One region of the Clostridium sp. MB05 genome, then DNA from elsewhere that is predicted to be linked to it. Evidence: a T-box and tRNA genes for the amino acid it is inferred to sense, from the RefSeq annotation. Region 1 holds a T-box; the other holds one or more tRNA genes.

Region 1 (11,330 bases):
AGAAACTCCAGAAGAGTGCGTAAATAGGTGGAAAAAAGGATCTATTGAAGTAGAAGATGCACAAATTATTAATTATAACAAAAAAATTAATGTAGATGAGTATAATATTAGTTTAATATTTATGGATGCTACTAATTTAGATGTGAAATTAGTAGATGAAAATTTAGCTTTTGAAGAATGTAGATGGGCAAATAATATCAACAAAATTGAAAATGAATTTTTAAAATATATAGTATTACAGTGTAATCTAAATAATTATAATTCTATTGCAGTAGAAGCATTAAAAGATTCTATTAACATGAAAAAAAATTACAAGATAAAAAATTCCATACTAAATATTGAAAAAGAGAATATGGATACCAAAAAGGCATTAATGCTTATAGCACTTTCTTTATTGTTTGGAATATTATTTTCTAAATTTATTTTTGGATATTTAGGTATTTCTTTAGTAATTTTAAATATTTTAATGATAGCAATTTTCTTTGTTACAGTTGGAGCAAAAAATAGAAATTTATTAGGATATTTTTTCATATTATCAAGCTTTCTTCTGTCCTGTAGTTACGCAATTTTTACAAATGATTTATTTAGAACATTAAATTTATTTGTAGTTCCAATATCCTTATTCTCAGGATTTTTATTATTAAGTTATAATAATATTCCCTTTAAGTTATTAAGTTTTGGAACTGCTTTTCTTGAAATAATAGTAGGGCAATCTGTAGAGAATTCATTTAAACTTCCTAAAGTAGTTAAAGCTTCCTTGAAGAAAGATACTTCAAAAAAAGAAAATAATAATATTAAATCAATATTAACAGGTATATTAATATCAGTACCTTTAATTATAGTATTGGGAAGCTTACTAGCTGGAGCAGATGAGATTTTTAATTATTATTTAAAAAATATATGGACATATATAAATATACAGAATTTTTATGAATTAATATATAAAATTATCGTAGCACTAATAGTAATGTTTTTAATCTTTGGTTTATATTATAGTTTAAATTCTACTAAAATAAAGGAAATAGATAACAATACTACAAATAAGCCTTTTAATTCAGTTACTGTAATAACAGTCTTGATATGCATAATTGCTTTATATTTAATATTTACTAAAATACAAATTTCTTATTTATATTTAAATAAGGAGTTGCCAAATGGATTTGACTTTGCAAATTATGCAAGAAAAGGTTTCTTTCAATTAGGTACTTTAGTAATAATAAATTTAGCTATAATAACATTAATGATTTTTAAAACATCTACTAACAGTAGCATTATGAAAAAATCTTTAAATTCTTTATATAGCATAATAACATTGCTAACTATAAACATGGGAGCTTCAGCTATATACAAAATGAATTTATATATAGAAGCATTTGGTTACACTAGATTAAGAATTTTAGTGCAAGTTTTTACAGTTTTTTTATGTCTAGTGTTAATAATATTAATGATATTTATATGGAGCAAAAAAAGTTTGTTTAAACCAATATCTATTGTTGGGTTATCTATGTATTTGTGTTTAAATTATTTTAATATAGATAATTATATAGCAAAAAAGAATATGGAAATTATGAATTCAAATAATGAAATAGACGTATGGTATCTTATTACATTATCACAAGATGCATATGATTCTATAACAGAAGGATATAAGCAAGGAACGATAGAAGATAAAGATTATAAATATTGGAAGAATAGAAGGATTGATAAAAAATTAAAGTGGTATGAATACAACTATTTTAACAGTAAAGGAAAATAAAGAAGAATAAAATAAGTAAATTATAAAAAGGAGTTCTATAAAAATAATCTTTCTATTATTTTTATAGAACTCCTTTATTTTGTTTAAAGTATTCCTAAATCAAATTTCCAATTAAGAATTCTTAATACAGATTCATTTATACGATCTTCTGTAATTACTCCATTTTTTAAAGCTTCTAATACAGAGTGAATTTGAATATGAAAATCTGATGCAATTATTAAATCATTGCCAGCAGTTATTGCAAGTACTGCCGAAGTAGAATCTCCTATATACTCCTTTATAGCATCCATTTGTAAATCATCAGTCATAATAATTCCATCATAATTCAATTCATTTCTAATAATTTTATGAACATTAGGTGAAAGAGATGCTGGAAGATTTTCATCCATAGATTTTACTATATTATGAGAAACTAATATACTTTCAGATCCTGCTTCTATGCCTGCTTCAAATGGTAGAAAATCAGAATTTTTGAATGTATCATAGCTTCTTTCGTCAATAGATATACCTGTATGAGTATCTATATTATTACCATAACCAGGAAAATGCTTTAAAGTAGAACCTATTTTATTTTCTTTCATAGTACTAACTACTGTTTTTATATATTGAGCTGTTTCTAATGCATTTTTACCAAAGGTTCTTGGATAAATATAATCATCTGGATTTATAGATACATCACAAACAGGAGCTAGATTAACGTTGATTCCTAAACTTTTTAGTAAAGTGGCTTTTTCTTTTGTGTCACTAATTATTAAAGGGTATCCTCCTTCATTATATAAATCCTGAGGAGAATAGAAGGGAATAGCTCTAAACTCAGAGTATCTGCTTAATCTATTAACTATTCCACCTTCCTCGTCTATTCCAATAAGTAGCTTTATTTTAGATGAATTTTGATATTCTTTTATAGTATTAGTTAAAGATTCTTTTGTTTCGTTATTTATGTTAGCATCAAATAAAATATATCCACCAATATAATATTTTTTTAAATCTTCTAATGCACTATCTTTTCTACATCTAACGAAAAACATTTGTCCAACTTTCTCTTCTAAGGACATTGTTTTAAGTAAATTAGAAGCTTTTTCTCTATTTGATAATGAATTTTTTTCAGGTATAGAATAAGGATTTGACTCATTGTTAGAATCTTCATTTATTATATTATAATTATTATTTAAGAATTTATTTATTAAAAATCCTGATAAAATTGATAAGATTATAAACATTAGAACTAATAAAAATTTTTTCATAATTAAATTCTCCAAGTGTTATTTTAATATATTATAAATAAGAATTTTATTAATATATTTCTCTGTATACTATGATTATAACCCAAATTAATTGCTTTATATTCAATGTAGTAAGCTTTAAATCTGAATATGAGTCTTAGAAAGTTATTTATAAGATTATTAACTATATGAAATGGTAAAGAACTTCCAAATTGAAACGATAGTATAATTAAAGCTAAGGGGGAGATTTTATGCAAATTCAAAGACTAAATAATTGGAACAATCCAATATATAATAAGCTTAAAGAAGCTTCAGAAAATCAAAAGAAAGAAAAAGTAGAGGATGGAAAAAGTATCACTATAGAAAAATCCTCAAATCAAATAATAAAAAACTTACAGAGACTAAAAGAAGATTTTAAAGAACAAAAAAGAGAGCTTCAAGAAACTGAAATGGACCCTAAAGAAAAAAGAATGAAGCTTGAAGAACTAAATAAAAAAATTGCTGAAATAGAAGCAGAAATACAACAAATGAGATTAATAGAAAAAGAAAAAGAGGCCTTAGAGAAACAGCATAAGCTAGAAGAAAAAAATAAAAAGGATGAAATTATTAATTCTAAAAACAAAATGAACTTTAATGAAAATATTGATGGAATAATAATTGAAGACAGCCTAAAGAAGTTAATAGCAGCTAAACATAAATTAAGAAATGCAAATGATTTTGGTAAAACTAAAGCAGTACTAGAAGTAGAAAGAGGGTACTTAAAACTTACTGGAAATGAAAATTCTTTTGTTGATAAGCAATATGCTAAATTAACTAAAGGAATAAGAGGAATAGAAAATAGAATTTTATATGAAGTAGGAAAAGCTAACAAAGAAGTTAGTGATAATTATAAAGATAAGAAAGCTTTCAAAGATGAAAATAAAAAAGAATAAAGTATAAATTATTTACAAAGGGGAAATGTAAAGTTATAATGTTACTGGTAACAAATAAATAAATGGCATTGAAAGAGAAGAGTATATAGAATTTTAATTTAAAGAGATCTGGGGAGGGTGTAATCCTAGAAGTTAAATCTATAGAAAGAAGCTCTTGAGCTATAAACTGAAAAAGCATATATTTGCAAGTAGGTTTATGGGATTCTCCCCTTAAAGAGAATGAGTGGATTAATTTTTAATTAATCAATTTAGGTGGTAACGCGGAATTTTGTCTTTCGTCCTAAGGTTTTTAGGATGGAAGACTTTTTTATTTATATAAAATTTTAAACTACGGAAGGAAGATAAATATGAGTTTTGAAAAATTAGCAGAATTAATATTTCCAAATGTTGATAAGACAATAGAAGATTATACTTCACAATATCCAAAAAGAAATTTAAAAGAAGGTGCTGTTGTTTCTAGATATGCACCATCACCAACAGGATTTCAACATATTGGAGGGGTTTTTGCAGCCTTAATAAATGAAAGGTTAGCAAGTCAAACAGATGGTATTTTTTATTTAAGAATAGAAGATACTGATCAAAAAAGAGAAGTAGAAGGTGCAATATTAGATACAATTCAAACAATGCATAACTTTGGAATGAATTTTAATGAAGGAATGACTGGAGATAATACATCTAAAGGAGAATATGGTCCATATAGACAAAGTGAAAGAGCTGAAATCTATAAATCTTTTGCAAAAGATTTAATTAAAAAAGGTTTAGCATATCCTTCTTTCGATACACCAGAAGAATTAGCAGAACTTAGAGAAAAACAAATTGCAGCTAAAATAACTCCAGGATATTATGGAGAATTTGCTAAAGATAGAAACTTAAGTCCAGAAGAATATATAGAGAAAATTAAAAATGGTGAAAGTTATATAATTAGATTTAAGTCACCTGGAAATATCGAAAATAGAGTAGAGTTCCATGACTTGATAAAGGGAGATATAAGCTTCCCAGAAAATAATCAAGATATAGTTATAATAAAGGGAGATGGACTTCCTACATATCATTTTGCACATGCTGTAGATGATGCCTTAATGAGAACTACTCATGTTATTAGAGGAGAAGAATGGCTATCATCTTTACCTATACATGTTCAATTATTTGATGTATTAGGATTAGATAGACCTAATTATGCACATATACCAACAATAATGAAAAACGATAATGGATCAAAAAGAAAATTATCAAAAAGAAAAGATGCAGAAGCAGCAGTTTCATATTACAAAGAAGTTGGATATCCAATGGTATCAGTAATTGAATATTTATTAAACATAATAAATTCGACATTTGAAGATTGGAGAGCTGAAAATCCAAGCTTAGATTATCATGAATTCCAAGTTGCTTTAGATAAGATGAGTAAATCAGGAGCTTTATTTGATATAGTTAAATTAAATGATGTAAGTAAAGAAGTTATTTGTAAAATGAAAGCAGATGTAGTTTATGACTATTATACAGCTTGGGCTAAAGAGTACGATAAAGAGATGTATGATTTAGTAACAGCAAATGAAAAGATGTCAAAAGAAATCTTCGATATAGATAAAGAAGGTCCAAAACCAAGAAAAGACTTTGCAAAGTGGGATGAAGTAAGAGGGAAGGTTGATTATTTCTTTGATGAATTATTTAATAAAGAAACATCAGAAAATGTTGAACTTCCAAAGACTTTAAGCTTAGAAAATGCAAAAGAAGTAATAAAAGTATATAAAGATAAATTTAACTTTAATGCAGGAAGTCAAGAAAATTGGTTTGAAGATTTAAAGGTTATTGGAGCAGAACTTGGATATTGTGCTAATAGAAAAGAATATAAAGCAAATCCAGATGCCTTTAAGGGAATGATTTCCGATGTTGCTGGAGCTGTAAGAGCTGCTATATCACATAGAAGTAACACTCCAGATCTTTATACTTTAATGCAAATTATGGGTGAAGATAATGTAAGAGCGAGATTTGAAAAGTTTATAAATCTATAAGATAAAGACTATGGATTAAATTTTGATTTCATGTAATTTTTTATTATAACGAAATTTACAATTTAATTCATAGTCTTTTTTATAAGAAATGTAAAAATAATTATTATCTTTAAAAAAGTAAAATTAACTATTGAAAGATAATTAAATAATTATGTAAAATAATAATAGGAAATTTATAAAAGGAGATGAACTTATGGATAATTATAATGTAATACTTGAATGTTTTGAAAAAAACAATGAGCCAATGAATGCTACTGCAGTTGCAGAAAAGACAGGAGTAGACAAAAAAGAAGTTTCAAAAGTTATGGATAAACTAAAGAAGGAAGAAAAGATTTATTCTCCAAAAAGATGTTACTGGCAAATAAAAAATGACTAAAAGATTTTTAAAGGACTGAAATAGTCCTTTTTTCATATATATTACAAAATAAAAATAAAATTTTGTATACAAATATCAATATAAAATATAAAATATATTATATAAATAATGGTAATAATGTAATGCTTTGTTATATATTTATAAAGTATTTATGCCATTAATTATCTGGAAGGATGTGATGTTTTATGATGAGTTTAGTAAGAATTAATAGAAACTATATTGTTGTTAATGGGAAGGTGACTACAGTATAGCAATAAATTAAATATCCTTCCCAATATGTTTTATTTTGGGAGGAAAAATGAATAATAAAAACTTACTAGAATTAGGATTAAATGAAGGATACATTAAGGAAGCAAGTATTTATAATGAAAACTTATATATAGGAAGAATTTCAGTACAATACAAAGATATTTATAAGGTTTTTACAGAAGAAGGAGAAGTATTTGCGAGGGTATCTGGTAAATTATCATATTCTTCAAATAGTATCTTAGATTATCCTGTAGTGGGAGATTGGGTATTATTAGATAGAGCAGATAATAAAAATGGAGATGCTATAATTCATAAAGTGTTATCTAGAAAAAGCTATTTTTCAAGAAAGATTGCTGGAAGTAGGTTTGATACACAAGTTGTTGCAGCAAATATTGATTTTACATTTATATGTATGGCATTAAATAATGATTTTAATATTAATAGGCTTGAAAGATATATAGCTGTAGCATGGGAGAGTATGGCAATACCAGTTATAATATTGACTAAGTCAGATTTATGCGAGGATATAGATGAAAGACTTAGGGAAGTTGAGGAAGTAGCTGTAGGTATAGAAATATTAGTAACTTCAAGTTTAAATGGAAATGGATATGAAAAAGTTAAAAAATATATTAAAAGTGGAATAACAATAGCTTTTATAGGCTCATCAGGAGTAGGAAAATCTACTCTTATTAATAAGTTATTAAATAGAGAAGTATTAAAAACTAATTCAGTAGATGAAAATGATAAAGGAAGACATACAACTACTCATAGAGAGTTATTTCTATTAGAAGATGGAGGAGTAATTATAGATACTCCTGGAATGAGGGAGCTTGGGTTAATGTCTGCCGATGTTGATAAGTCCTTTAGCAATATTGAAGAATTAGAAAGACAATGTAAGTTTTCTGATTGTACTCATAGAAATGAGCCTAAATGTGCAGTGAGAGAAGCTATTGAAAAAGGGGAGTTAGATCCAGAAAGACTAGAAAGATATAGAAAACTAAAAAAAGAAGAAGAATATAATTTATTAAAGTCTAAGCAACAAGAGAAGCAAAGAATTAAAAATATGATGAAGGGTAAGAGATAAAATGAGTATATATTTAAAAGATATTAATGAAGATAATTTATTAGAATGTGCACTCTTAACCACTAATAAGGATGGGAAAAATTATGTTTTTGAAGAATTTGTTGCCTCAAATGCTTTTTCTATTGCACAATCTAAAATTCAAAAAGGATGGACTGTAAAAGCAATATATAATGATGATTTAATAATTGGGTTTACTATGTATGGATATTGTTATGAGTATGATTTTTATGAAATATGTAGGTTTATGATAGATCATAAATATCAAGGCAAGGGATATGGAAAAATTTCATTAGGTAAAATAATTGATGAAATGAAGAAGCTTAAGGATTGCAAAGATATATATATTTCCTTTGATCCAAAGAATAATATTGCTAAAAGTCTTTATGAAAGTATTGGGTTTAAAGACACAGGAAGAATTATAGAAGATGAATTATTATACCAATTAACAATATAAGAAAATAAAGTTAAAAATAAAAGAAGATAGATATAAGAGAGAGCAATTCATATTATGAGATGCTCTCTTTTATTAAGCAATTAGAATAAAAATATTATACTAAGAAATTAAAATAAACAGTATGAAAAAAATTAATAAAAAATAATTGATCTTAAATGTAACTTTTAATGGAACCTTTAATTTAAGATATACGTCTAATTAAGTGAAGATAAGTTAACATAGCTATGTTAGAAGGGGAGGGGATATGTAATGAACACTTCTAATATTATTCCTATAGGAGTATTTAATAAATTTAAAGATGAAAAGCTTAAGAAAAATAATGTTAGATTAGCTATAGATGGAGATAGAGAGGCATTTAATAGTTTAATTAAAGAAAATTTAGATTCTCTATATATTGTAGCTAGAGGGATTTTAAATAGTGAATATGATATAGAAGATGCTATTCAAAGCACTATATTAAAAGCTTATGAGAAAATTTTATATTTAAAAAATGAAGAATTTTTTAAAACATGGATAACAAGAATTTTAATAAATGAATGTAACAACATAATAAGAAAAAATAAAAAGATTACTTATATTGAAGATTCACAAATCAATAATGAAATTTATGAGGATAAATATAAAAATTTAGATTTAATTAAAGCAATGAATTCATTAAATTCTGATTTAAAGATAACTATGTGGCTATTTTATTTCAATGATATGTCCATAGAGGAAATAAGTAATACTTTAAAAATACCTAAGGGGACTGTAAAGTCTAGATTAAATAGAGGGAGAGAAAAGATTTATAATATTATGATTGAAGGTGATAATCATGAATAAGTATGATAAAGATAAAGTTAATGAAGCTATCAAAGAAGAAGTAAGAGATATTAAAATAGATATGCCAGATACTCTTAAAAGTAATGTGCTGAAAACTTTGGAAAACTTACCGGATAGAAAAATAAAAAGAAAAAGTAATTTTAGAAAAGTATCTGGATTAGTGGCTGGAGTTATAATCTGTATGTTAGGATTTAATATATTTATGCCGACATATGCAGAAAGCTTACCACTTATAGGCCCTACTTTTAAAAGTATAAATGATGCTATAGGCGTTGGTGATAAATATGTAAAAGGCTCTAAGAATATAAATATAACAAAAAAATACGAAGATACTACAATGACAATTAAAAATATTTACTATGATGGAGTTGAACTTGCAATAGCATATGAGTTAAAGTCAGAAAAGGGATTTGATGATAAACCTATAATATTCCCTATTATAAAAAGTGGATTTAAAGATATAAATTATAAAAATGAAGAAAATGACGGTGAGTTCATAGATGAAAATACTTATGTTGGACTAGCATCTTATGCACTTACAGAAAATGAATTATCAGATAAGGCAAAAATAGAATTTATAGTTAATGATTTATATGGAAATTGGGCTGGATATTATCCTGAAAAGTTCAAATTTAAGTTTTCTATAGATTCGAAGGACATGGGAAAAGAAAAATATAAAGTAAATAAAGAAATAAAATATGATGATAGTATATTTAAGATTAAGGAGCTAATTACATCAAAACTAAATACTATTATTTATTTAGATACAGATATACAGTTTGTAAAGGATAATGAAAATAATTCAAAGAATTTTTGGGAAAAGTACACATTGAAATTTTGTGTGCAAGATGATAAAGGAGTTCCTTTAAGTATGATAGGGGGATCAGGTCGTGGAAAAAATGTAAATGATGAAAGAGTTAAAGGAGATTATTATTGGAGATATGAAGGTATTCCTGAAGAAACAAAATCAATAACTCTTATACCTGTTATAAATGAAAGTAATTATAATAGAGAATTAATGATAGAGAAAATTAATAAAAATAGTGAAACAATAATGAAGTTAGAAACAGGAGAAGAGTATATTATAAAAAATATTGAATTTAAGGATGATAAAACTGTAATAGATGTAAAAGTTAAAAAATATATAGATAGGTTGGATAATATAGGAGTTGAAGTTTGGGATGAAGAGAAATTAGAAAAATATAAAAGCTCTAATAATGGTCAAGAAGAAAATTGGTATAAGGATACAAGAGATATAGAAATTATAGAAACTAAATTTAATGGGATAGATGATGGTTACAACTTCACCCTAACATTACCAGCATTGGATAAGAATAAAGAGTATTTTATCACTAAGATGAGTAGTGGAGATAAAATATTAGAAAATGAAAAAATAACTATTAATTTAGATGAATAATTTCTAATAATATATAAATATCATTAAGCTAAAGATACTGTATTACTATAACTTTGTAATACAGTATTTTTATTGATTTTTTTAGTAAGACTATGTAAAGTTATATATTTTTTAATTTTAAAGGCAAATAACTAAAACTCCTTGAAGCAAACCAATAATAGCACCTAAGACTAGTCCTAAAATTTCAATATGTTTTAATTCTTTTTTTGCAACTTTAATTATTATATCTTCAAGTTGCACTAGGTCTAATTCATTAATTTTTTCTTCAACAATTTGTTGAATATTTACCTTTTCTTTTGCCTTTAATAATAAGTCATCACTAATTTCATTAATTGCAATTGGAACTTCCTTATCTAAAATTTCATCAATATAAGGAGAAGCCATCATTCTAAAAGGCATAGGTATAATATTTAATTTCTCGTTTATTATATTTTTTATTTTATCTGTTATGTAGGAATTAAAATCTTCCCCATCAGAACTTTTAAGAGCTTGGTTTAATATATCATCTATTGAGAGCAATTCATTAGAAATTATTTCGCCTATATTAGCAGCAATTTCATTTTTTCTTTTAGGAATTAGTCCTAAGATTTCAATATTTAAAATTGGAATTTTAACTGGGGTAATAGGTCTAAATAAAAGCTTAATAGCCAAAATGTTAGTTATCCAACCAATTAATCCCCCAACTATAGTTAACATCGAAATAGTAAATAAAGTATTCATTTAAGTAAGCCTCCTAATTATGTAAAACTTATAATCAATAATGCTAAATTATATATAAATAACTTAGCATTAAATAAAATAATAAAACCTATAGATAATTTTATAGGCAATATATAAATTTTTCAAGGAAAATTTGACTGATTAGTATAAAAAATTGAGATTTAAATTATAAATTAAAAAAGGTTGCTTTTGAGCAACCTTTTTACAAAAATATATTAATTTAGTTTCAATTAAGTATCATCTTATTTTAAAATTCATTAATTATAGTTTAAATGAGCTTTTTAATGA
Region 2 (11,330 bases), 730 kb from region 1:
GTAGCAAAAGAGTCAGAAATATTATTTTTAGCTGTAAAGCCAAATATGTATAAGCAAATCATAGAAGAAATTAAAAACTTTCTAAAGGATGATGTTATCATAATATCTATAGCAGCAGGAATAAGTATATCAGATATAGAAAATTTCTTAGATAAGGATTATAAAATTGTAAAAACTATGCCAAATACTCCAGCATTAGTAGGTGAAGGAATGTCTGCTATATGTCCAAATTCAAATTTAAAAAAAGAAGAACTTAAATATATATGCAATCTTTATGAAAATTTTGGGGAATATGAAATTTTAGAAGAAAAATATTTTGATGCATTTACAGCTTTATGCGGATCTTCGCCAGCCTATGTATTTATGTTTATAGAAGCTATGGCTGATGCTGCTGTAAAGCTTGGGATACCAAGAAATAAGGCATATAAAATGGCTGAACAAAGTATATTAGGATCAGCAAAATTAGCATTAGAAACAGGAAAACACCCAGGTGAACTTAAGGATATGGTTTGCTCACCAGGAGGAACAACTATAGAAGCGGTAGCAGAATTAGAGAAAAGTGGATTTAGAAGTTCAGTAATAAAAGCTATGGAAGTATGTGCTGAAAAATATAACAATATGTAAGTTAAAGGGAGTAATTTAATTACTCCCTTTAACTATAAAAAATTATATTTCGGAAAATTTACTTTTGTAGAATAATTAAATTCATTTTAATAGAAACTAAAGATTGATAGACAATTATACAAATATTAATACGAATTATATAAATAAAATATAAAAAAATATTCGCGAAATGGTTGAAACTTTATTTTTACTTTGCTAATATGGTAGGTGGAAATTAATATTAATTAATTTATAAATAAAGGACTTATGAGTCCTTTTATAAGGAGGCAATATAAATGTCAGCATTTGTTGTTCTAGGAGCTCAATGGGGAGATGAAGGTAAAGGTAAAATGACTGATTACTTAGCAGAAGAAGCAGAGGTAATAGTTAGGTTTCAAGGTGGAAATAATGCAGGGCACACTGTTGAAGTTGGAGAAAAGCAATATAAACTTCATTTAATCCCTTCAGGAATATTATATGATAATAAATTAAATATTATAGGAAATGGTGTTGTAGTAGATCCAAAAGCTTTATTTACAGAAATAGATTATTTAGAAGGTGAAGGAGTTAAAGTTACTCCAGAAAAACTTATAATAAGCGATAGAGCACATGTTATAATGCCATATCACAAAGTTTTAGATAAACTAAAGGAAAAAGCAAGAGGAAAAAATGATATAGGAACAACTGGTAAAGGTATAGGACCTTGTTATACAGATAAGTTTGAAAGATGTGGAATAAGAATTTGTGATCTTATAAATGAAAGAATATTAAAAGAAAAATTAAAAGAAAATATAGAAGTGAAGAATGAATACATAACAAAGGTTCTAGGTGGAGAAGCTTTAAATTATGATGAGATTCTTTCAGAATATTTAGAGCTAGCAGAAAGATTAAGAGCATATGTACAAGATACATCTGTTAGATTATATGATGAAATAAAAGAAGATAAAACAGTACTATTTGAAGGAGCACAAGGAATGCTTCTAGATATAGATTATGGTACATATCCATATGTAACATCATCAAATACTACAGCTTGTGGGGTTGCTAGCGGGTCAGGGATAGGACCTACTATGGTAACAAACGCAGTTGGTATTGCAAAAGCATATACTACAAGAGTTGGTAAGGGTCCATTTCCAACAGAATTAGATAATGAAATAGGGGAATGGATAAGAGAAAAAGGACATGAATATGGTGTTACTACAGGCAGATCAAGAAGATGTGGATGGTTAGATGCTGTTATATTAAAAACTACAGTAAGAGTATCAGGATTAACTTCTTTATGTGTAACTAAAATTGATACTTTAGCAGGATTAGAAAGCCTAAAAATATGTGTTGGATATAAGTTTAATGATAAAGTTATAGACTATTTTCCAGCAAGCTTAGAAGACTTAGCTAAATGTGAACCAATATATGAAGAATTCGAAGGTTGGGGAGATGAGGTAGCTGAGGCTAGAAGTTATGAAGAGTTACCAGAAAATGCGAAAAAGTATTTATGTAGAATAGAGGAACTTACTGAAACTAAAATATCTATAGTTGGTGTAGGTCCAAGAAGAGATCAAACTATAAGAGTAACAAAAGAATTATAATATATAAGAGATTACTATAAATTTTTTGTAGTAATCTCTTCATTTATATTCAAATAAAAAATAATAGTAAATAATTTGAAATAAATTATTAATTATAATAAAATATAATGTGTAAAAAAATATATTTACTTAAAATAATGTAAATAATTCTAGTCTAAGTTAATATATTAATATGGAATTATAAAATATAAAATATAAAAGAGGTGAAATTGTGGAAGAGAAAAGAAGTTATTTATCAGTTTCTGAAATACTATCAAAAGCTTTTTATATATCTAAAAATAATATTACAGAAATTTTAAAAGTTATAGGAATATTTATTTTACCTACAATGGTAATACTTATTGGAACGATATTCGCTATCGCTTTATCGAGTTTTCTTAAAATATCTTATTCATATTCGTATTCATATTTTGATAGAGATATTCCTTTCATTGGGATAGGAACAATTCTAATAATACTCCTTTTAACTACATTAGCTAGTTTAATAATGATGTATGCAAATGCCGTCATTATTAAACTTTTAGATGATGCAAATAAAGGAAAAGAAGTAAGTTGGAGAAGTGCTAATATATATGTTTGGCAAAGAAAGTGGAGTATAATAGGATTAAATATTTTAATATACCTAATGCTTTTGGCAGCAATGGTAAGCCTGATTTTAGTTACAGTATTATTAGCCTTTTTAACTATAGGTATTGGATTAATTATATTAATTCCATTATTTATTGCTATAGTGGTTATAATGAGACCATTTGTATTTTTGTTTAACTCTATGCTAATAGTAAGAGATTTAACAATTACTGAATCTATAGGAGAAACCTTCAGATTATTTAAAAAGGGATACTTCTGGACAACTATAGGAAAATTAGCAGCGATATCGGGAATAATAATTGGATTTGGAATAGTTTTAACAATTGGTAATATTATTATACCTATTTTAGGAATGATATTAGCACTTATAGGTCAATTTTTAATTCAAGCATATACAAGGGCATATTTAAATATATTAGTATGGGATAGAAATGAAGAGGTAGAGATTCTTATAGATCCTATATTATAAACAAAGGTTTTGAGAATTAAATAAACTTAAATAAACTCTGTAGAATTACAGAGTTTTAAATTTAAAATTAGGAGCAACGAAATGGGAAAAATTTATAGTAAAGAATATGAATTACATTATTATGATGTGGATAGTAATTTAAAATGCTCTATAGCAACAATATTAAATATTTTATCTGATATAGGTACGAAACAGTCAGAAGAATTAGGATCAGGAATGGAAGGACTATTAAAAAATAATATGACTTGGGTATTTTATAATTATAATGTAAGAGTTAATAGATATCCTATGTACGGAGAAAAACTTCTAGTTAAAACGGAGCCAGCTGGATTTAAAAAGTTTTATGCTATAAGAAAGTATGAAATAAAAGATGAAAGTGGGAATTTAGTAGTAGAGGCTAATGCTATATTTTTACTTATTAATTTGGAAAAAAGAAGAACTATGAGAATCCCCTTAGAACAATATGAGATATATGGATTAAAGGGAGATATAGACGGAGAATTTAAAATACCTAAGTTAGAAAAGCTTAAAGAGGTAACGTATGAAAGAAAATTTAGCGTTAGATATACGGATATAGACTTTAATAAACATGTAAATAATACAAAGTATGTAGAGTGGGCTATAGAATCTTTGCCAGAGGATATAGTTAAAAACTATAAGTTAGAAGAAATTAAGGTTACTTTTGAAAAGGAATGTAAATATGGAGAAGAAATTAAGTCATTATCAAGTTTTATAAAAGAAGAGGATGGTTCTTTAACTACTATACATAGAATAGAAACCTTCGATAATAAAGAATTAACCAAGTTAATAGCTCATTGGAGAAAATATTAAAAAGGTTAATAAACAGATAAAATTCTGTTTATTAACCTTTAATTTTATATTAGGAATTTGCAATTGTTTTTGCAACAGAGGATCCTGAGCTCCAAGCCCATTGAAGATTAAAACCTCCACAATCACCATCTACATCTAGGATTTCACCACAAAAATATAGATTTTCAACTAATTTAGATTCTAATGTTTTAGGATTAACATCTTTAGTATCTACTCCACCTATAGTAACTTGAGCTTGATTGAATCCATTAGTATCTGTGCATTTAAACTTCCAATATTTCAATAAATTAATAAGCCTTTTTTTTTCATCCCAAGCTAAATCGTAGCAAGGAGAATGTAAATTTAATATATTTGCTTCTTTTAAAAGTGTAGGAATTAATTTTTTATTAACTATTCCAATAAGAGCATCTATAATTGGTCTATGAGAAAACATAGCAAAGTGTCCTTCTAGGAAATCCTCAACTTCACTAAGTGATTGGTTAGGCATCATATCAACAACTATTTCAACTTTTTTTGTTTTTAGTAATGCTTTTGAAGCATGCCCTGAAAGTTGTAAAATTGGAGGTCCTGATATACCATAATCAGTAAACAATATTTCTCCAAACTCTTTTCTTACAGGTTTACCGTCAACTAGTAATATTGCATATCCATCAAACTTTACTCCTGTTATTGATTTTAGATAAGGGTTATCTAATTTTAGTTGAACTATTCCAGGAATAGTTTTAATTATAGAATGACCAAAAGATTTAGCTAAATTATATCCGGAGCCATCAGAACCAGTCTTAATTGCAGATTTTCCCCCACAGGCTAAAATTAATTTATTACATGTGAATAACTTATTCTCTTCATTGCCTGTGGATAATTTAAAGATTTTCTTCTTGTGGATATCTTTTACTTTGCAGTTTGTGTATAAGGGAATATTCCTATCTTCTAACGCTAATTTTAATATATCTACAACTGATGAAGCTTGTAGCGACCTAGGATACACCTTGCCATTTTGTAACTCTATTATTGGAAGACCTAATGATAAAAAGAAATTTTCTGTATCATTTATATCAAAATTAGATAATACATTAGAAAAAAATCCTGTATTTTCACTATGATAAGAAAGGAAAGGGAAAGAAATAGTTCTATTAGATATATTACATCTTCCATTTCCAGTAGTGAGTATTTTTTTGCCTATCCTATCAGTTCCTTCAACTATGGCGACGTCTAAACCAAAATCTTTAGCTGTAATTGCAGCAACTAATCCAGAAGCACCACCACCAACTATAATTAAATCATGATGTATCATAATTAAAATCTCCTTAAAATAATATAATAAATATAATTCTATCATAGTAATATAACTTATCAAATATGGGATACTAAATTAGAGGACTAGAATGTATATAAATGCTTTAAATATAAGCAGTATATTTTTATTAATATAAAAGTGTCTAAAAAATCAAAATAAGCTAACAAAAGTCTTAAATTACTAGTATGAAAATATAGATAACCAAAGTATTTTAAAAATAAAAAAAAAAGTTGTTAAAAAGTGTTGACACTATATTAAAATTTAGGTATTATAGTTTATGTGCTCGCCGAGCGAATAGCGAGTAACAATAAGCTAAAAACAAACATGGCTCCTTGGTCAAGCGGTCAAGACACCACCCTTTCACGGTGGTAACAGGGGTTCGATTCCCCTAGGAGTCACCATTTATGGAAGCATAGCTCAGCTGGGAGAGCATCTGCCTTACAAGCAGAGGGTCACAGGTTCGATCCCTGTTGTTTCCACCATAATCTGGCTCAGTAGCTCAGTTGGTTAGAGTGCCGGCCTGTCACGCCGGAGGTCGAGGGTTCGAGCCCCTTCTGAGTCGCCACTTTAAAGTGATACAAAATAAATATGGCTCCTTGGTCAAGCGGTCAAGACACCACCCTTTCACGGTGGTAACAGGGGTTCGATTCCCCTAGGAGTCACCATTCATGGAAGCATAGCTCAGCTGGGAGAGCATCTGCCTTACAAGCAGAGGGTCACAGGTTCGATCCCTGTTGTTTCCACCATAATCTGGCTCAGTAGCTCAGTTGGTTAGAGTGCCGGCCTGTCACGCCGGAGGTCGAGGGTTCGAGCCCCTTCTGAGTCGCCACTTTAAAGTGATAAATATATAATAAATGCTGGCATGGCTCAACGGTAGAGCAGCTGACTTGTAATCAGCAGGTTGTAGGTTCGATTCCTATTGCCAGCTCCATTATATGGCTCCTTGGTCAAGCGGTCAAGACACCACCCTTTCACGGTGGTAACAGGGGTTCGATTCCCCTAGGAGTCACCATTCATGGAAGCATAGCTCAGCTGGGAGAGCATCTGCCTTACAAGCAGAGGGTCACAGGTTCGATCCCTGTTGTTTCCACCATAAATTTTGGCTCAGTAGCTCAGTTGGTTAGAGTGCCGGCCTGTCACGCCGGAGGTCGAGGGTTCGAGCCCCTTCTGAGTCGCCACTTTAAGTGATAAGAAATATATAATATGTGCTGGCATGGCTCAACGGTAGAGCAGCTGACTTGTAATCAGCAGGTTGTAGGTTCGATTCCTATTGCCAGCTCCAGAAGCTTTGGAATATTTTCCAAAGCTTTTTGTTTTTTTAAAATATTTTTGTAAGATAGATAAAAAATAAAAGAAGATAGGAATAGTAAATTCCTATCTTCTTTTTAAGTTTAATTGAATTCTTATGTCTTCAGCGTAAAACTTATATAACTTAAAATTACCAAGTAATCTAGAAGAAATTCTTTCCGTATATGTTTTTCTAATATCAAATAGAGTTAAATTTGTTGATATTAGCATTTTCTTCTTCTTTAATAATTTTTTATTTAATAGATTAAAAAATTCAGTAGCTGAAAAATCAGTTATTTGCTCTGCACCTAAGTCATCTATAATTAATAAATCACAGTTAATTAAAAAATTTTCTAATTCCATATTACCATTAAATCGTATATCCCTTAGGTTTTTAATTAACTCATCTATAGTCCTGTAAACAACTAAATATCCTTCATCAAGAAGCTCCTTAGCTACACAGCAGCTTAAAAAAGTTTTTCCAGTTCCAGAATCACCATAAAATAGTATATTATCATTAGTATTATTAAAATTATGAATAAAATCTCCTTTTAAATATTGAATAATATTTTCAATATTTTTTCTAGGTGTAAATTTATCATCACTTATTTTATGATTAGAAAATAAAGAAATATCAAGAGCATTAAAGTTAATTTCTTTTAAGGTATCTTCTAAATCAGAGTCTTTATAGTATAATTCTATTAACTTTTTCTTATAACAAGAGCATTTGTTAATTCCAATATACCCTTCATCTTTACATTTTGGACATCTATAATGAAGACTTAAATATTCTTGACTATATCCTCTAGAGACTAAAGCTTCACATTTTTTAAATCTTAAATCTGTTATTTCCTCTTTAATTTTCTTTAAAGAATTCTCATCTAAGCCCTTTAATATAGACAAAGATAAATTTAAAGACTTTTTTTGAATTAAATTATCTAGCTGTAAAATCTCAGGATATTTTTCTTCTATTTCTTTTCGTCTATTATTTAAATTTTTTTGTTCCTCAATCTTTATATTTTCATATATTGAAGTTAAATCTTTTTCATATCCTTTAATCATCATTATCCCATCCTAACAGTTTCTTTTCTAAAGAATCATAATCATAGTCACGGCCTTTAAAATTATCAAATCTTAATTTAGGCTTGTTAAAATTATTTGAATTAGAATTAGCATAATTTTTCTTTGAAGATAGATTCTTATAAGAGACCTCTTTTTCTTCGATCTGCTTTAGGCTTCTTAAGTTATCTTTGTTCCAACTTGATAATATTCCATCTATATATTTAAAATCCGCTCTATTTAGCCTTTGAAAACAAATATCACAAGCTTTTTTTATTATATCTAATGAAAAACCATAATTTGTAGTCCATTTTTCTAACATATCTTCCTGAGGCTTCATTATATCTGTATTTCTAATTCCTAAAAATTTAAGTATTTCTCTGTAGGTTCCCCATTTATCTTCTGTTTTTCTTATATAATTTTGTGCATCATCAATAGTTTTTATTTTCATTTCGTTCCATGCTAGTGCTACTTTTTCTATATATCTATGGTTAGTTTTACCCTTAGAAACACAAAATTCAATTATTAGAAGGATTAATTCAGAAGAAAAATTAAAATCTTTTTTCCATCCTATATAAGTTGTAAACTCGCTAGGGGATAGAGGTCTACCCAGTAGTCTTTCTATATCCTTCAACATACCATTATTAGTTTCATCTGAAAGTTCTGCTAATAAGTTAATTTCACTTTTATCAACATTATTATCAGAAGATAGATCTATAAATTCTATATCAAAGTTTCCCATTTTATCAATTGGGATTAGCCTTATAACACCTTCATCATTCCAATAATTAAGTGCATTTATTATATCAGACTCTAATAGATTTAATGATGTAGCTAATATTGAGGCATTAACTCCAATTTCACCAGTAAAATTATATTTAAGCATTAAAAGATATACTTTAATAAATTCTCCTCGAGCTTTAGGCATATATTTTTCAATAAATATATTACTTATAGGAGTAAATTTTAAAGGCTTTGATTTAAGCATGAAAGTGCTCATAATTACAACCACCTTTCTAACAGTAATATTGCAATAACATAATTATAACAAAGTGGAGTAATAGGCTCAACAAAACTATAGAATATATAAAAAGAATATTATTTCTAAAATTGGGAAAACTAATAGATGTGTTGCTTAACATTATTAAAATGAAAGGAGATTTTATGGATATAAAAGGAGACTCGATAAAGGTAGCTAAAAAGGCTACATTATCAATATTTGTTATAGGGCTTATTTTAAATATTAGTTTTACTAAGGTAAAGGCTCAAACAGATGAAAGCTTCAGCAATATAAATCTAAATAAGCAAACATATTCTATATCAAATAAAGTATCAAGTGGAAATAATATACTTGATAATCTAATTGTGGCTTTAACAGGAAGAATAAACGGGTATGAAGTAAGGTTAGATGATAAGATTATAGGATATACTTCAATAGAGAATGATATTAGTAATATAACAAATTTAGTTTTGGAAAAATATATAAGCGAAAAGAAGATTAAAGGAAGTTCAATAGTATCTTTTCAAATAAATGGAGATATAAAACTACAAGAAAATAAATTTGATGTAGCTTTATTACAAACAAATGAAGAACTGACTAGTGCTATATATGATTTATCAAAAGAAAATTCAAGTAACTTAAAGCTAAGTATAAAATATGTAAATGAAGATAATATAAAAATACAACCTAACACAATAATAATACCAAGTGATTCTATGTATTTAGGAGAAACAAAGGTTGAAGATGGAGAAGTAGGTCTGAAAAAGCAAGTAAAAGAAGTTACATATGAAAATGATAAACTTATAAGCACTAAAATAGTTAAGGAGGAAAAGATAAAAGAAGCAATAAGCAAAAAAGTTTATAGAGGAACTAAAAATCCATATAATTATGGAATCGCTTTTTTAAAAAGTCCAACTAGAGGAGGAGATATGACGTCTGGATATGGCGAGAGATGGAACTCTTTCCATAAAGGAATAGATATTGCAGGGAACACAGGAGATGATGTTTTAGTTGCAATGGATGGGGAAGTTATATATGCTCAATATAATGATGGTGGCTATGGTAATTTAATAATGGTTAAGCACGAAGATAATATGATTACATATTATGGACACTTAGATGGATTTTATGTTAAGGTAGGAGATAAAGTTAAAAAGGGAGCTGTAATTGGAGCAATAGGAAACACTGGATTTAGCACTGGACCGCATTTACATTTTGAACTTAGAGTAAATAATGAACCAGTAGATCCAACTAATTATATAGTTCAATAAAATATATATTAAAGAGATATAAAATGAAAGGTGCTTTTATTAGTACCTTTCATTTTATTATAGAGTTAATATTTATTTTACCATCGCCTTGATAGTTTTTAGGAATATCTAGTAACTCACATGATACCTTTAAAAGAGATGATATATCTTTGGGGGTTAAATCCGGATTGCTTTCATAAATTAAAGCACATACGCCTGATACATAAGCTGCAGCTAGGGAAGTACCACTAAAGGTTTTATATGAACTATCTAGCTTTGAAGGATATAACTTAATTCCATCTCTTTCAGAAATATAACTGGTATTAGAGTTTAAAGAAACTATATCAACGCAGGCAGCACATAAATTAGGTTTTGAGTCCTTTTTTAATGTACCAACTGATGAATAAGTATAAGGTTTAATTTTTGATGTAGAGTCATAACCTGAAACGGTTATACAATCATTGCATAAAGCAATTCCTGTAATTGACCCTTCTAAATTTTTATTACTACCACTTGGGACTATACAAGTTATGTTTTTACTATTTGCTGATAATACCATTAAATTGAAACACTTTTGGAAAAATACATTATAATGTAATAATTCAAATGGTAAACATAAGATTTTTATATTATGCTTTTCATTTTCTTCAATAATCATCTCTATTGCATTAAGTACATCAGATATAAACCCCTTTCCACTTTTATCAAAGGCTTTATAGCAATGAATATTACATTCAGGAGCAATTCCACTATACATTCCATTGGATTTTCCTCCGCTTCCAGCAATTATTCCGGCGGTACAAGTTCCATGTCCATTATCATCATAAGGATATTTTAATCCATTTATTAAATCTATAAATGTAATTATTCTATTATAAGGAGTAATTAAATCAGGATGGGGATAAACGCCAGTATCTATAATTGCAACACTAACATTTCTACCTTTAACTTTGGTTTTACTAGATATTCTAATTTTATTTGCAGTACTAACGCTCATACCACATAAAGAGAAGTATTCGTCAAAGCAAATATAATCAACCTCTGGATATTCTAGTAATCTTTGAATACCATTAGAATTTAGTCTGGCACATATTAATTGACAATGCTTTATATTACTTATAAATTCACCTTTATAAGAGGGAATTTTTTTTATTAAGCTATCATGAAATTTTTTATATTTAATAAGTACTCTATAATTATTATAGGGTTTTGATAACATACAATTTTTTAAGTTTGAATCTAATTTTTTATTAAGTGAAAACATACTATACTCCTAAAATTGATCACAATATATAGTATATTAAAAGTATGATTTTTGTTAATAGTATAATTTTCTAAAGAGTAAAAAAGAAGAGAGCTT

Evidence for each region. A T-box is a leader RNA that pairs with one kind of tRNA and senses whether it is charged. The one in region 1 lies ahead of gltX (glutamate--tRNA ligase), so its partner is inferred to be a tRNA-Glu.
Region 2: it encodes a tRNA-Glu, which carries the amino acid that the T-box ahead of gltX (glutamate--tRNA ligase) is inferred to sense. The anticodon was not compared.

What each region holds. Positions count from the first base shown of each region.
Region 1 covers NZ_CP174370.1:3,550,070-3,561,399, reverse strand. Annotated here, with positions in the region: gene ACH36K_RS16725 (DUF4153 domain-containing protein) at 1-1,756, shown strand, start outside; gene ACH36K_RS16720 (glycoside hydrolase family 3 protein) at 1,840-3,000, opposite strand; gene ACH36K_RS16715 (hypothetical protein) at 3,231-3,911, shown strand; T-box leader at 3,971-4,197, shown strand; gene gltX (glutamate--tRNA ligase) at 4,259-5,920, shown strand; gene ACH36K_RS16705 (MarR family transcriptional regulator) at 6,114-6,296, shown strand; gene rsgA (ribosome small subunit-dependent GTPase A) at 6,595-7,629, shown strand; gene ACH36K_RS16695 (GNAT family N-acetyltransferase) at 7,631-8,083, shown strand; gene ACH36K_RS16690 (RNA polymerase sigma factor) at 8,333-8,905, shown strand; gene ACH36K_RS16685 (DUF4179 domain-containing protein) at 8,898-10,322, shown strand; gene ACH36K_RS16680 (DUF445 domain-containing protein) at 10,440-11,042, opposite strand; gene ACH36K_RS16675 (glutamine--tRNA ligase/YqeY domain fusion protein) at 11,304-11,330, opposite strand, start outside.
Region 2 covers NZ_CP174370.1:331,552-342,881, reverse strand. Annotated here, with positions in the region: gene proC (pyrroline-5-carboxylate reductase) at 1-624, shown strand, start outside; gene ACH36K_RS01700 (adenylosuccinate synthase) at 900-2,189, shown strand; gene ACH36K_RS01695 (hypothetical protein) at 2,401-3,246, shown strand; gene ACH36K_RS01690 (acyl-[acyl-carrier-protein] thioesterase) at 3,328-4,077, shown strand; gene ACH36K_RS01685 (NAD(P)/FAD-dependent oxidoreductase) at 4,127-5,371, opposite strand; tRNA gene ACH36K_RS01680 (tRNA-Glu) at 5,701-5,775, shown strand; tRNA gene ACH36K_RS01675 (tRNA-Val) at 5,781-5,856, shown strand; tRNA gene ACH36K_RS01670 (tRNA-Asp) at 5,863-5,939, shown strand; tRNA gene ACH36K_RS01665 (tRNA-Glu) at 5,965-6,039, shown strand; tRNA gene ACH36K_RS01660 (tRNA-Val) at 6,045-6,120, shown strand; tRNA gene ACH36K_RS01655 (tRNA-Asp) at 6,127-6,203, shown strand; tRNA gene ACH36K_RS01650 (tRNA-Thr) at 6,231-6,305, shown strand; tRNA gene ACH36K_RS01645 (tRNA-Glu) at 6,312-6,386, shown strand; tRNA gene ACH36K_RS01640 (tRNA-Val) at 6,392-6,467, shown strand; tRNA gene ACH36K_RS01635 (tRNA-Asp) at 6,476-6,552, shown strand; tRNA gene ACH36K_RS01630 (tRNA-Thr) at 6,582-6,656, shown strand; gene ACH36K_RS01625 (ATP-binding protein) at 6,749-7,723, opposite strand; gene ACH36K_RS01620 (DnaD domain protein) at 7,716-8,720, opposite strand; gene ACH36K_RS01615 (peptidoglycan DD-metalloendopeptidase family protein) at 8,885-9,991, shown strand; gene ACH36K_RS01610 (S8 family serine peptidase) at 10,041-11,234, opposite strand; gene ACH36K_RS01605 (DMT family transporter) at 11,329-11,330, opposite strand, start outside.